Regions from separate parts of the Streptomyces sp. NPDC047974 genome, predicted to be linked through region 1. Evidence: riboswitches for the same ligand, from Rfam matches in the RefSeq annotation. Region 1 holds a riboswitch; the other holds the start of a gene.
What was found. Region 1 has a riboswitch for glycine ahead of gcvP (aminomethyl-transferring glycine dehydrogenase). Riboswitches for the same ligand answer to the same signal wherever they lie in the genome.
Positions count from the first base shown of each region.

Region 2: another riboswitch for glycine. It lies ahead of gcvT (glycine cleavage system aminomethyltransferase GcvT); the one in region 1 lies ahead of gcvP (aminomethyl-transferring glycine dehydrogenase).

Region 1 covers NZ_JBEZNU010000060.1:4,642-10,537, reverse strand. The annotation lists gene AB0E19_RS37150 (MerR family transcriptional regulator) at 106-732, shown strand; gene AB0E19_RS37145 (DNA polymerase IV) at 847-2,298, shown strand; gene AB0E19_RS37140 (PRC-barrel domain-containing protein) at 2,591-2,962, opposite strand; glycine riboswitch at 3,076-3,174, shown strand; gene gcvP (aminomethyl-transferring glycine dehydrogenase) at 3,354-5,896, shown strand, end outside.
Region 2 covers NZ_JBEZNU010000008.1:249,542-255,437, forward strand. The annotation lists gene AB0E19_RS14745 (enhanced serine sensitivity protein SseB C-terminal domain-containing protein) at 1-656, opposite strand, end outside; gene AB0E19_RS14750 (enhanced serine sensitivity protein SseB) at 713-1,453, opposite strand; gene AB0E19_RS14755 (AAA family ATPase) at 1,554-2,216, opposite strand; glycine riboswitch at 2,390-2,492, shown strand; gene gcvT (glycine cleavage system aminomethyltransferase GcvT) at 2,645-3,760, shown strand; gene gcvH (glycine cleavage system protein GcvH) at 3,837-4,214, shown strand; gene glyA (serine hydroxymethyltransferase) at 4,239-5,507, shown strand; gene AB0E19_RS14775 (L-serine ammonia-lyase) at 5,661-5,896, shown strand, end outside.

The DNA of each region.
Region 1 (5,896 bases):
TCTCTGGGTGATTATCACTCGGCGTGCCGAGTGTGGCGATCGTTGACGCACCCCTAGCGACTGCCTACCTTCGAGTGGGCAGGTCAAGGACGGAGGGTCGGCGTGATGAGCAGCGCGGACGGTACGGCAGGGAGCTCGCTCGGACGCGCGTCCGGGGAGAGCGCCGCGTATCCGCTTCACGGCAGTGTGGGCGACTTCGGTGGCTTCGGTGCGGAGACGGGCGCCGGGGTGGCGGACGAGGCGATCGGATACCGCGGTCCCACGGCCTGCGCGGCCGCCGGCATCACCTACCGCCAGCTGGACTACTGGGCGCGCACCGGGCTCGTGGAGCCGAGCGTGCGGCCCGCGTACGGCTCCGGCACGCAGCGGCTCTACAGCTTCCGGGACGTCGTCGTCCTGAAGATCGTCAAGCGCTTCCTCGACACGGGCGTCGCGCTCCAGAACATCCGGGCCGCCGTGCAGCACCTGCGCGCCCGCGGCTTCCGCGATCTGGAGCGGATGACGCTGATGAGCGACGGGGCGACCGTCTACGAGTGCTCCTCGCCCGACGAGGTCGTCTCGCTGCTCCAGGGCGGGCAGGGCGTCTTCGGCATCGCGGTGGGCGTCGTGTGGCGGGACGTCGAGGCGGCGCTCTCGCAGCTGCACGGGGAGCGGGTCGACACCGGGGAGACCCTGGTGGGGCACAACCCGCAGGACGAACTGGCACGGCGACGGCGCGACCGGGCGGTCTGAGGGGCCTCGGGCGGTGGGTCGGGGGTCGGCGGCTCGGGAGCGGATCGCCGGCTGACTCGGCGCGGGGTCGCTTCGCAGCGGCCGTTGTCGGTGGTGTGAGGCAGGATCGGACGTGTGAGAGCCGCCCCCACGATCCTTCACCTCGACATGGACGCCTTCTTCGCCGCCGCCGAGCAGGCGTCGAAGCCGAGCCTGCGCGGGAAGCCCGTGGTCGTGGGAGGCCTGGGGCCGCGCGGAGTGGTCGCCACCGCCTCGTACGAGGCGCGGCGCTTCGGCGTGCACTCGGCCATGCCGATGGGCCAGGCGCGGAGGCTCGCGCCCAACGCGGCCTACCTGGTGCCGCGCTTCGCCTTCTACCGGGCGATCAGCGGGCAGGTGATGGAACTGCTCGGGCGGCTGTCGCCGCTGGTGGAGCCGCTCAGCCTGGACGAGGCCTTCGTGGACCTGGAGGCCGGCGGACTCGCGGACGACAGTGCGAGCGCCCGGGCCGTGGGGGAGCGGCTGCGGGCCGAGATCCTGGCGACGACGGGGCTGACGGGGTCGGTGGGGCTCGCGGGGTCCAAGATGCTCGCGAAGATCGCCTCCGAGGAGGCCAAGCCGGACGGCCTGGTGCTGTTCGAGCCCGGGACCGAGCGGGCGCTGCTCGCGCCGCGGTCCGTGCGCATCATCCCCGGAGTGGGGCCGGCCACCGGTGACCATCTGCGGCGGGCCGGGATCACCACGGTCGCCGACGTCGTGGAGGCGGGCGAGGACGAGCTCGTACGGATCCTGGGGCGGTCGCACGGGGCCTCGCTGTACCGGATGGCGCTGGGGCACGACGACCGGCCGGTGGTGGCCGAGCGGGACGCGAAGTCGGTCTCGGTGGAGGACACCTTCGACATCGACCTGCACGACCGGCTGCGGATCAGGCTCGAGGTCGAGCGGCTCGCGGAGCGGTGCGTGGAGCGGCTGCGGCGCTCGGGGCACTCGGGGCGGACGATCGTGCTGAAGGTGCGGCGGTACGACTTCTCGACGCTGACCCGGTCCGAGACGCTGCGGGGGCCCACGGACGATCCTCTGGTGGTGCGGGAGGCGGCGGAGCGGCTCCTGGAGCTCGTGGACACGACGGGTGGGGTGCGGCTGCTCGGCGTCGGGGTGAGCGGGCTCGCCGACTACACGCAGGAGGACCTGTTCGCCCAGGCGGAAGCCGGTGCGGGGGCGGTGGCGGGTGCGGAGGCGGGGCCTGCGGACGACGGGGGACGTGGGGAGGCCGAGGCCGGCGGGGGCGCGGTGACGTCCGTGGGGCCGGTGGCGGTGGCGGTGCCCACCGCGACCGAGACCGCGATGCGGCGGTGGGCGCCCGGGAACGACGTGCGGCACGCGGTGCTCGGAGCGGGCTGGGTGCAGGGCAGCGGGCTCGGGCGGGTCACCGTCCGCTTCGAGGAGCCCGGGAGTACGGCTCCGGGGCGGGTGCGGACCTTCTCGGTGGACGATCCCGACCTGGAACCGGCCGATCCGCTGCCGCTGGTCCCGGGAGGGGTGACGGGGGCGGAGCCTGCCGCCCCGGGCGTCCGCACGGGTGAGTGACGCCGCCGGGGGGCGCCGGGGTGATCCCGTCGTTCCGCCCGGGGCCGCCCGCCCCGCCGGCCGCGCGCGTGCGCGCGGCGGCAGGAGGGGTTCCGGGACGTGCCCGTGACGGCCGCCTCCGGGAAGGCGCGCGCGTCGCAGCCGGCCGGTGTCGGGGAGGTGGGGGCGCAGGGGGCTCGGGGAGCCCGTGACGGCCGTTCCCTTCCGGACGCGCGCGTGCGCGGCGCGGGGTGCCGCCGCCGGGGGCGGTTGCCGGGGCCGTGGGGTTCGGGGCGTGCTCGCGACGGCCGGTCTACGTCGTGTCGTCGTGGCCCGCGATGTGGCCGAAGTCCGGGATCTTCCCCGGCGGGGGCGGGAGGGTCAGTTCGTAGTGGCGGTAGAGCTGGAGCTCCTGCTCGGGGGAGAGGTGGCGGCCCACGCCGAAGTCCGGGGCGTCCTTGATCAGGGCGCGCTCGAAGGGGATGTGGAGGCCGTCGTCGGTCAGCTCGCTCGGCTCCAGGGGGACGAACGCGTCCCTGCTGAACAGGCCGGTGCGGACGGCGGCCCACTCGGGGATGCCGGTCGCGTCGTCCAGGTACACCTCGTCCACGGTTCCGATCTTGTGTCCGTTCCGGTCGAACGCCTTGCGGCCGATCAGGCTGCGCGGATCGATGTCGGTCTGCACGGTCCCTCCAACTGGTCGCAACTGCTCTACACCCCTACGAAAGTGCACATCTGGGATGTCGGCCACTTGAGCGAAGGGAGCGACAACGGCGCTGGTAGGCTGGCTGTGGCTGTCGACACCGTGCGGGAGAGTCCACCGGAGAGGTTTCCGGTGGCGCCGAAGGAGCAAATCCTCCCCGGAATCTCTCAGGCACCCGGTACCGCGCGGGCGAGGTCACTCTGGAAAGCAGGGCGGGAGTCCGACGGCATCCGCTCTCACCGACGGTGAAAGCCGGCGTGCCTTCGGGCGTGCCGGTGAAGCTCTCAGGTTGAGATGACAGAGGGGGAGGCCGTCCGGGCACCCGCGCCGTGGTGCCCCTCGCAGGTCGTGACGACCAGGAGGCCCCCGCATCATGACCGCCAACCGCACCCCGCTCTCCGAGCTCGAGCAGGGCATCCCCTTCGAGCAGCGGCACATCGGACCCGACGCCGAGGCGCGGGCCAAGATGCTCGCCCAGGTCGGCTTCGGATCGCTCGACGAGCTGACGGCCGCCGCGGTGCCGGACGTCATCAAGAACGCCGAGGCGCTGGCCCTGCCCGGCGCCCGCACCGAGGCGGAGGTCCTCGCCGAGCTGCGTGCCCTCGCCGGCCGCAACGAGGTCCTGGCCCCGATGATCGGCCTCGGCTACTACGGCACCTTCACCCCGCCGGTGATCCTCCGCAACGTCATGGAGAACCCGGCCTGGTACACGGCGTACACGCCCTACCAGCCGGAGATCTCGCAGGGCCGCCTGGAGGCGCTGCTCAACTTCCAGACGATGGTCGCCGACCTCACCGGTCTGCCGACCTCCGGCGCCTCCCTCCTCGACGAGGGCACCGCCGCCGCCGAGGCCATGGCGCTCGCGCGCCGCGTCGGCAAGGTCAAGAACGGCGTCTTCCTGATCGACGCCGACGCCCTGCCGCAGACCATCGCCGTGATCGAGACCCGCGCCGAGCCGACCGGCGTCGAGGTCGTCGTCGCCGACCTGAGCGAGGGCATCCCCGCCGAGGTCGCCGAGCGCGGTGTCTTCGGCGTGCTCCTCCAGTACCCGGGCGCCTCCGGCGCGGTCCGCGACATCAAGCCGCTGATCGACGCCGCCCACGAGCTCGGCGCGATCGTCACCGTCGCCGCCGACCTGCTCGCGCTCACCCTGCTCGACTCGCCCGGCTCGCTCGGCGCGGACATCGCCGTCGGCACCACCCAGCGCTTCGGCGTCCCCATGGGCTTCGGCGGCCCGCACGCCGGCTACATGGCCGTCCAGGACAAGCACGCCCGCTCGCTGCCCGGCCGCCTCGTCGGCGTCTCCGTCGACGCCGACGGCAACAAGGCGTACCGCCTCGCCCTGCAGACCCGCGAGCAGCACATCCGCCGCGAGAAGGCCACCAGCAACATCTGCACCGCCCAGGTGCTCCTCGCCGTCATGGCCGGCATGTACGCCGTCTACCACGGCCCGGACGGCCTGAAGCAGATCGCGCAGCGCACCCACCGGTACGCGGCGATCCTCGCCGCCGGTCTGACCGCCGGGGGCGTCGAGCTCACCAGCGGCGCCTTCTTCGACACCGTCACCGCCCGCGTGCCGGGCCGCGCCGACGCCGTCGTCGCCGCCGCCCGCGAGGCCGGTGTCAACCTGTACCGCGTCGACGCCGACCACGTCTCCGCCTCCTGCGACGAGACCACCGGCCGCGAGCAGCTCGCCGCCGTCTGGGCCGCCTTCGGCGTCACGGCCGACGTCGAGGCCCTCGACGCCACCACCGAGGACGCCCTCCCGGCCGCGCGGCTGCGCTCCGACGCGTACCTCACCCACCCGGTCTTCCACGCGCACCGCTCCGAGACCTCGATGCTGCGCTACCTGCGCCGCCTCTCCGACCGCGACTACGCGCTCGACCGCGGCATGATCCCGCTCGGCTCCTGCACCATGAAGCTGAACGCGACCACCGAGATGGAGCCGGTGACCTGGCCCGAGTTCGGCCAGATCCACCCCTTCGCGCCGATCGACCAGGCCCAGGGCTACGTCACGCTCATCACCGAGCTGGAGGAGCGCCTCGCCGAGGTCACCGGCTACGACAAGGTCTCCATCCAGCCGAACGCCGGTTCGCAGGGCGAGCTGGCCGGTCTCCTCGCGGTCCGCGCCTACCACCGCGCCAACGGGGACGAGCAGCGCACCGTCTGTCTCATCCCGTCCTCCGCGCACGGCACCAACGCCGCCTCCGCCGTGATGGCCGGCATGAAGGTCGTCGTCGTGAAGACCGCCGAGGACGGCGAGGTCGACGTCGAGGACCTGCGCGCCAAGATCGCGCAGCACCGCGACGAGCTCTCGGTGCTGATGATCACCTACCCGTCGACGCACGGCGTCTTCGAGGAGCACGTCGCCGACATCTGCGCCGAGGTCCACGAGGCCGGCGGCCAGGTGTACGTCGACGGCGCCAACCTCAACGCCCTGGTCGGCCTCGCCAAGCCGGGCCACTTCGGCGGCGACGTCTCGCACCTCAACCTGCACAAGACCTTCTGCATCCCGCACGGCGGCGGCGGCCCCGGCGTCGGCCCGGTCGGCGTCCGCGCCCACCTCGCCCCGTACCTGCCGAACCACCCGCTCCAGCCCACCGCGGGCCCGGAGACCGGTGTCGGCCCGATCTCGGCCGCCCCGTGGGGCTCCGCCGGCATCCTGCCGATCTCCTGGACGTACGTCCGCCTGATGGGCGGCGAGGGCCTCACGCGCGCCACCCAGGTCGCCGTCCTCGCGGCGAACTACATCGCCAAGCGCCTGGAGCCGCACTACCCGGTGCTGTACACCGGTCCTGCCGGGCTCGTCGCCCACGAGTGCATCGTCGACCTGCGTCCGCTGACCAAGGCGACCGGCGTCACCGTCGACGACATCGCCAAGCGCCTGATCGACTACGGGTTCCACGCGCCGACCAT
Region 2 (5,896 bases), on a different contig from region 1:
GAGAGCGCGACCGTCGAGACGGGCAGCCCCTCGGGCACGGATCCGATCGACTGGCGCATCATCGCCCGCACCTCGTCGACGGCCGCGGCCGAACCGTCGTACAGGTCCAGGCCGATGACCAGGTACGGAGTCCCGAGCGCGGGCTGCACCCAGCCGCGCCGCAGCGAGCGGACGGCCGGGGTCCGGTGCGCGTTCTGGGTGAGCTGGGCGTAGAACTGCGGGATCTCCAGGGCGGGTTCGGAGACCCGCAGCGGCCCGGCGGGCATCCGGTCGAGGCCGGTGGCGATCCGGCGGAGGTCCGCCCAGGGGATGCCGACGCCGCCGCCGGGGGCGTGCGGGTTGAGCCAGACGCCCCAGCGCTCGGGGTAGAGCGAGCGGGCGATCTCGCGGCCGGTGACGCGCTCGTGGGCGCGGTGCCAGCCGGAGGCGGCGAGCTCGCCGGGCGAGGTGACGCAGGGCGCGTAACCGTGCCCGTCGACCTCCATGTTGCCGTACTGGGCGTCGGGCGAGCCCGGGGAGCCCTGCCAGAGCAGCATGTACAACTCGCCGTCGGCCAGGGCGTGCAGCAGGCCCTCGTACGCGTCGTAGCGTCCGGGCGCCACCTGGCGCAGCATCTGCTCGACCTCTCCGGCCGCGGCGCTGCCTGACGCGCTCACCCTGGGTCCCGCCCCTCTGTCTGTCTCGTACGGCTCGTGTTCGGTGGATCGGTGGATCAGTGGCCCGCGCGCTGGTAGAAGGGGCGCACCCGCTCCAGCATCCAGTCTCCGACGGGGTCGGCCGCCATGTCGAGGAGGATCAGGTTCACCGGCCAGGCGACCTCGACGCGGCCGAGGGCGCGGCCCAGCGCGTCCAGCGGGGCGTTGCGGTCGACGCCGTCCCAGCCCAGGAGCTGGACGCCGATGAAGAGGGCCGGTTCGGTGCCCTCGACGCTGGCGAGGGTGCGGCGGGCCGAGGCGACGACTCCGGTGGCCTCGAACTCGGCGGAGGCCGCGGCGAGGAAGTCGACCGGGTCGTCCTGCCAGTCGGGCTCGAAGAGCCGGACCCGGCCGCCGGACGCGGGCCCGTCGAGGGCGGTGCGGCCGACCCTGCAGAGCTCGGCGACGGCGGGCGGGGGCAGCGGGACGCCGACGGTGCCGCCGGGGTTCACCGCGATCCCGAGCTGCGGGGGCAGGCCGCGGGCGAAGTCACGGGCGGGCGCGACGGTGAAGGACATGTGGTCGCCGACGCAGGCGAGGAACTGCTCCTGGGAGCTGAAGACGGGGACGAAGGCGCCGCCGCCGATCTCCATCGTGGCGAGGTCCAGGTCGGGGCTGTCCGGACCGCCGCCGTTGGGCAGCGGGACCCACACCTGGCTGCGGCCGAGCACCTCGATGAGCCGGCCTCCGGCCGCGGGCTCGCCGAGCGCGGCGGCGAGCGCCTCCTCCAGCTCGTTGCCCGGCCACGTCACGTCCACGGTGGTTCCGTCCCCTTCTCGTACGGCCCTGGTCCCGGCCGTCCCGCAGCACCCTAACGCCGCCCCGCCCCGGCTGTGACCAGAACCCGGCGCGCGGGCCTCACACCGGGGCGCGGAAGCCGATCCGGCGCAGCGCGGCCGCCGCGTCCCGGTCGAGGAGGGTGGCGGAGGCGCAGCCGCGCGGCGGGCGGCCCGCCTCGACGGCGGCGACGAGCCGGCCCACCGCCCTGCGGTGCCGGGCGAAGGCGTACGCGGACACCCCCCGGCCCCGCTCCCGCTGGCCGTCCCTGGCGGTGGCCGGGTCGACGTCGAGGAGGACCAGGTGGAGGGCGCGGCCGCGGCGGGCGGCCGAGCGGGCGAGCCAGCCGCGGACCCAGGACTGGGTGCCGCAGTCGTGGACGACGACCCCGGCGCCGGAGCGCAGGGCCCGGTGGAGCCCGGCGTAGTGCGCGATCCGGACCAGCGGGCGGTAGAGCGCGTACGGCAGGAAGGCGGGCATCCGGGCCTCCCAGCGCTCGCGGGCGTCCTGGGAGTCGATGCCGAGGCCGGCGGCGGCCCGGCGCAGCAGGGTGGACTTGCCGCTGCCGGGGAGCCCGGAGACGACCACGACGTCACCGGCGGCGAAGGTGAGGACGCGCGGGCCGCGGCCGCCCCGGTCACGCAGGTCCCGCACCACGCGCCCGCGCCGCCGGGTCCTGGCGCGGGCCCGCTGGGCCGGTATGGCGGCGTCACTCGCGAAGACGCCGGTGTGCTGGATCCTCATCGCTGCTCCCCCTGTCGGGCCCCCGGGGGACGTGTCGGGAGACCTACGGAGACCCTTGCCCACGAAGTGTAAAGAAACGGTAATCCGAGACAAGCGATTTGCGGCGCCGACACGGTATGCGAGGATGTGCGCGCCAGGCGCGCGCAGCGCCCTACAACCGCATACCGGCCGCTCGAATCCGCGCGGGAGAGTTCCGGACCGGCCCCTGGGCCGCCCGGGCGCCGAAGGAGCAAGACCCTCCCTTGAATCTCTCAGGCCCCGTACCGCGTGGATGAGGCAGATCTGAAAAGCGGGACATGCGTCGTGTCCCCACCCAAGGTGCAAGCCGGGGATGCCCCCGGTGAACCTCTCAGGTTCCATGACAGATGGGGAGGAACGTCCTTGCCTGTCATGTTTTCCGCCTTCGGGAACCGGGAGCCACGTCCACCATGAGCACCACCCCCCGTCTGACCGCCCTCGATGCCCTGCATCGTTCGCTGGGCGCGACCATGACCGACTTCGCCGGCTGGGACATGCCGCTGCGGTACGCCAGCGAGCGCGACGAGCACAACGCCGTCCGCACCCGGGCCGGCCTCTTCGACCTCTCCCACATGGGCGAGATCACCGTCACCGGCCCGCAGGCCGTCGACCTGCTCGACTACGCCCTGGTCGGCAACATCTCCACGGTGGGCAACGGCCGCGCGCGCTACACGATGATCTGCCGGGAGGACGGCGGCATCCTCGACGACCTGATCGTCTACCGCCTCGGCGAGACCGAGTACATGGTCGTCGCCAACGCCTCCAACGCCCAGATCGTCCTGGACGCCCTGGTCGCCCGCGCCGGCGGCTTCGACGCCGAGGTCCGCGACGACCGCGACGCGTACGCCCTGATCGCCGTGCAGGGCCCCGAGTCCCCCGGCATCCTCAAGCAGCTCACCGACGCCGACCTGGACGGCCTGAAGTACTACGCGGGCCTCCCCGGCACCGTCGCCGGCGTCCCGGCGCTGATCGCCCGCACCGGCTACACCGGCGAGGACGGCTTCGAGCTCTTCCTGAAGCCGGAGCACGCCGAGGGCGTGTGGAAGGCGCTGACCGAGGCGGGCGCGGGCGTCGGCCTCATCCCGTGCGGCCTGTCCTGCCGCGACACGCTGCGCCTGGAGGCGGGCATGCCGCTGTACGGGCACGAGCTGACCACCTCGCTCACCCCCTTCGACGCCGGTCTGGGCCGGGTCGTGAAGTTCGAGAAGCCGGGCGACTTCGTGGGCCGCAAGGCGCTGGAGGCCGCCGCCGAGCGCGCCGAGACCGCCCCGCCGCGCAAGCTCGTCGGCCTGGTCGCCGAGGGCCGCCGCGTCCCGCGCGCCGGCATGCAGGTGGTCTTCGGCGGCGAGGTCGTCGGCGAGATCACCTCGGGCGCCCCCTCCCCCACGCTCGGCGAGCCGATCGCGATGGCGTACGTCGACGCGGCGCACGCGGCCCCCGGCACCGAGGGTGTAGGGGTGGACATCCGCGGCACCCACGAGCCGTACAAGGTCGTGGCGCTGCCGTTCTACAAGCGCCGGAAGTGACGCGGTCGTCCCGGATCCCGTCTCACCCCGCAAGACCCCGTACATCCGCACTCCCCCGGTACAGGAGAATCAGGACATGAGCAACCCCCAGCAGCTTCGCTACAGCAAGGAGCACGAGTGGCTGTCGGCCGTCGAGGACGGCGTCGCCACGATCGGCATCACGGAGCACGCGGCCAACGCCCTCGGTGACATCGTGTTCGTCCAGCTCCCCGAGGTCGGCTCCACCGTGACCGCGACCGAGGAGTGCGGCGAGCTGGAGTCGACCAAGTCCGTGAGCGAGCTGTACTCCCCGGTGACCGGTGAGGTCGTCGAGGCGAACCAGGACGTCGTGGACGACCCGTCGCTGGTGAACTCCGCTCCGTTCGAGGGCGGCTGGCTGTTCAAGGTGCGCCTCACGGCCGAGCAGGACGACCTGCTCTCCGCCGACGAGTACACCGCCTTCACCGCAGGCTGACCGAGACCCCCTAGGGATCGCTTCATGTCGCTTCTGAACACTCCCCTCCACGAGCTGGACCCGGACGTCGCCGCCGCCGTCGACGCCGAGCTCCGCCGCCAGCAGTCCACCCTCGAGATGATCGCCTCGGAGAACTTCGCTCCGGTCGCGGTCATGGAGGCCCAGGGCTCCGTCCTCACCAACAAGTACGCCGAGGGCTACCCGGGCCGCCGCTACTACGGCGGCTGCGAGCACGTCGACGTGGCCGAGCAGATCGCGATCGACCGGATCAAGGACCTGTTCGGCGCCGAGTACGCCAACGTGCAGCCGCACTCCGGCGCCTCCGCCAACCAGGCCGCGCTCTTCGCCATCGCCCAGCCGGGCGACACGATCCTGGGTCTCGACCTGGCGCACGGCGGCCACCTCACCCACGGCATGCGCCTGAACTTCTCGGGCAAGCAGTTCAACGTGGTCGCGTACCACGTGGACGAGGCCGGCCTGGTCGACATGGCCGAGGTCGAGCGCCTCGCCAAGGAGCACCGCCCGAAGGTGATCATCGCCGGCTGGTCGGCGTACCCGCGTCAGCTGGACTTCGCGGAGTTCCGCCGGATCGCCGACGAGGTCGAGGCGTACCTGTGGGTCGACATGGCCCACTTCGCGGGCCTGGTCGCGGCCGGTCTGCACCCGAACCCGGTCGAGTACGCGGACGTGGTGACCTCCACCACGCACAAGACGCTCGGCGGCCCGCGCGGCGGCATCATCCTGGCGAAGAAGGAGTTCGCGAAGAAGCTGAACTCCTCCGTCTTCCCGGGCTTCCAGGGCGGCCCCCTGGAGCACGTGATCGCGGCCAAGGCCGTCTCCTTCAAGGTCGCGGCCTCGGAGGAGTTCAAGGAGCGCCAGCAGCGCACCCTGGACGGCGCCCGGATCCTGGCCGAGCGCCTGGTCCAGGACGACGTCACGGCGCACGGCGTCTCGGTCCTCTCCGGCGGCACGGACGTGCACCTGGTCCTGGTGGACCTGCGCGACTCCGAGCTCGACGGCCAGCAGGCCGAGGACCGGCTCCACGAGGTCGGCATCACGGTCAACCGGAACGCCGTTCCGAACGACCCGCGCCCGCCGATGGTCACCTCCGGCCTGCGCATCGGCACGCCGGCCCTCGCCACCCGCGGCTTCCAGGCCGAGGACTTCCGCGAGGTCGCCGACGTCATCGCCGAGACGCTGAAGCCCGGCTTCGACGCCGAGAAGGCCGAGGCGCTGAAGGCCCGCGTGACCGCGCTGGCCGAGAAGCACCCGCTGTACCCCGGCCTGAAGTAATTTCGTACGCTTTTGTTCGTACGAAAGCTCCGGGGCACCGCGCACACTGGACAGTGAGCGCGGTGCCCCGCCCCATGTCTCCACCCCCGCCTTCCACGCTTTTCTGCTCCACCCCGGCAGACAACGGCGTCTAGCCCCACAAGGAGTCCTCCCGTGGCCATCTCGGTCTTCGACCTGTTCTCGATCGGCATCGGCCCGTCCAGCTCCCACACGGTGGGCCCGATGCGCGCGGCCCGGATGTTCGCCCGCCGGCTGAAGAACGAGGGCCTGCTCGCCCACACGGCGAAGGTCCGTGCGGAGCTGTACGGCTCGCTGGGCGCCACCGGCCACGGCCACGGCACCCCGAAGGCGGTCCTCCTGGGCCTGGAGGGCAATTCGCCCCGCACGGT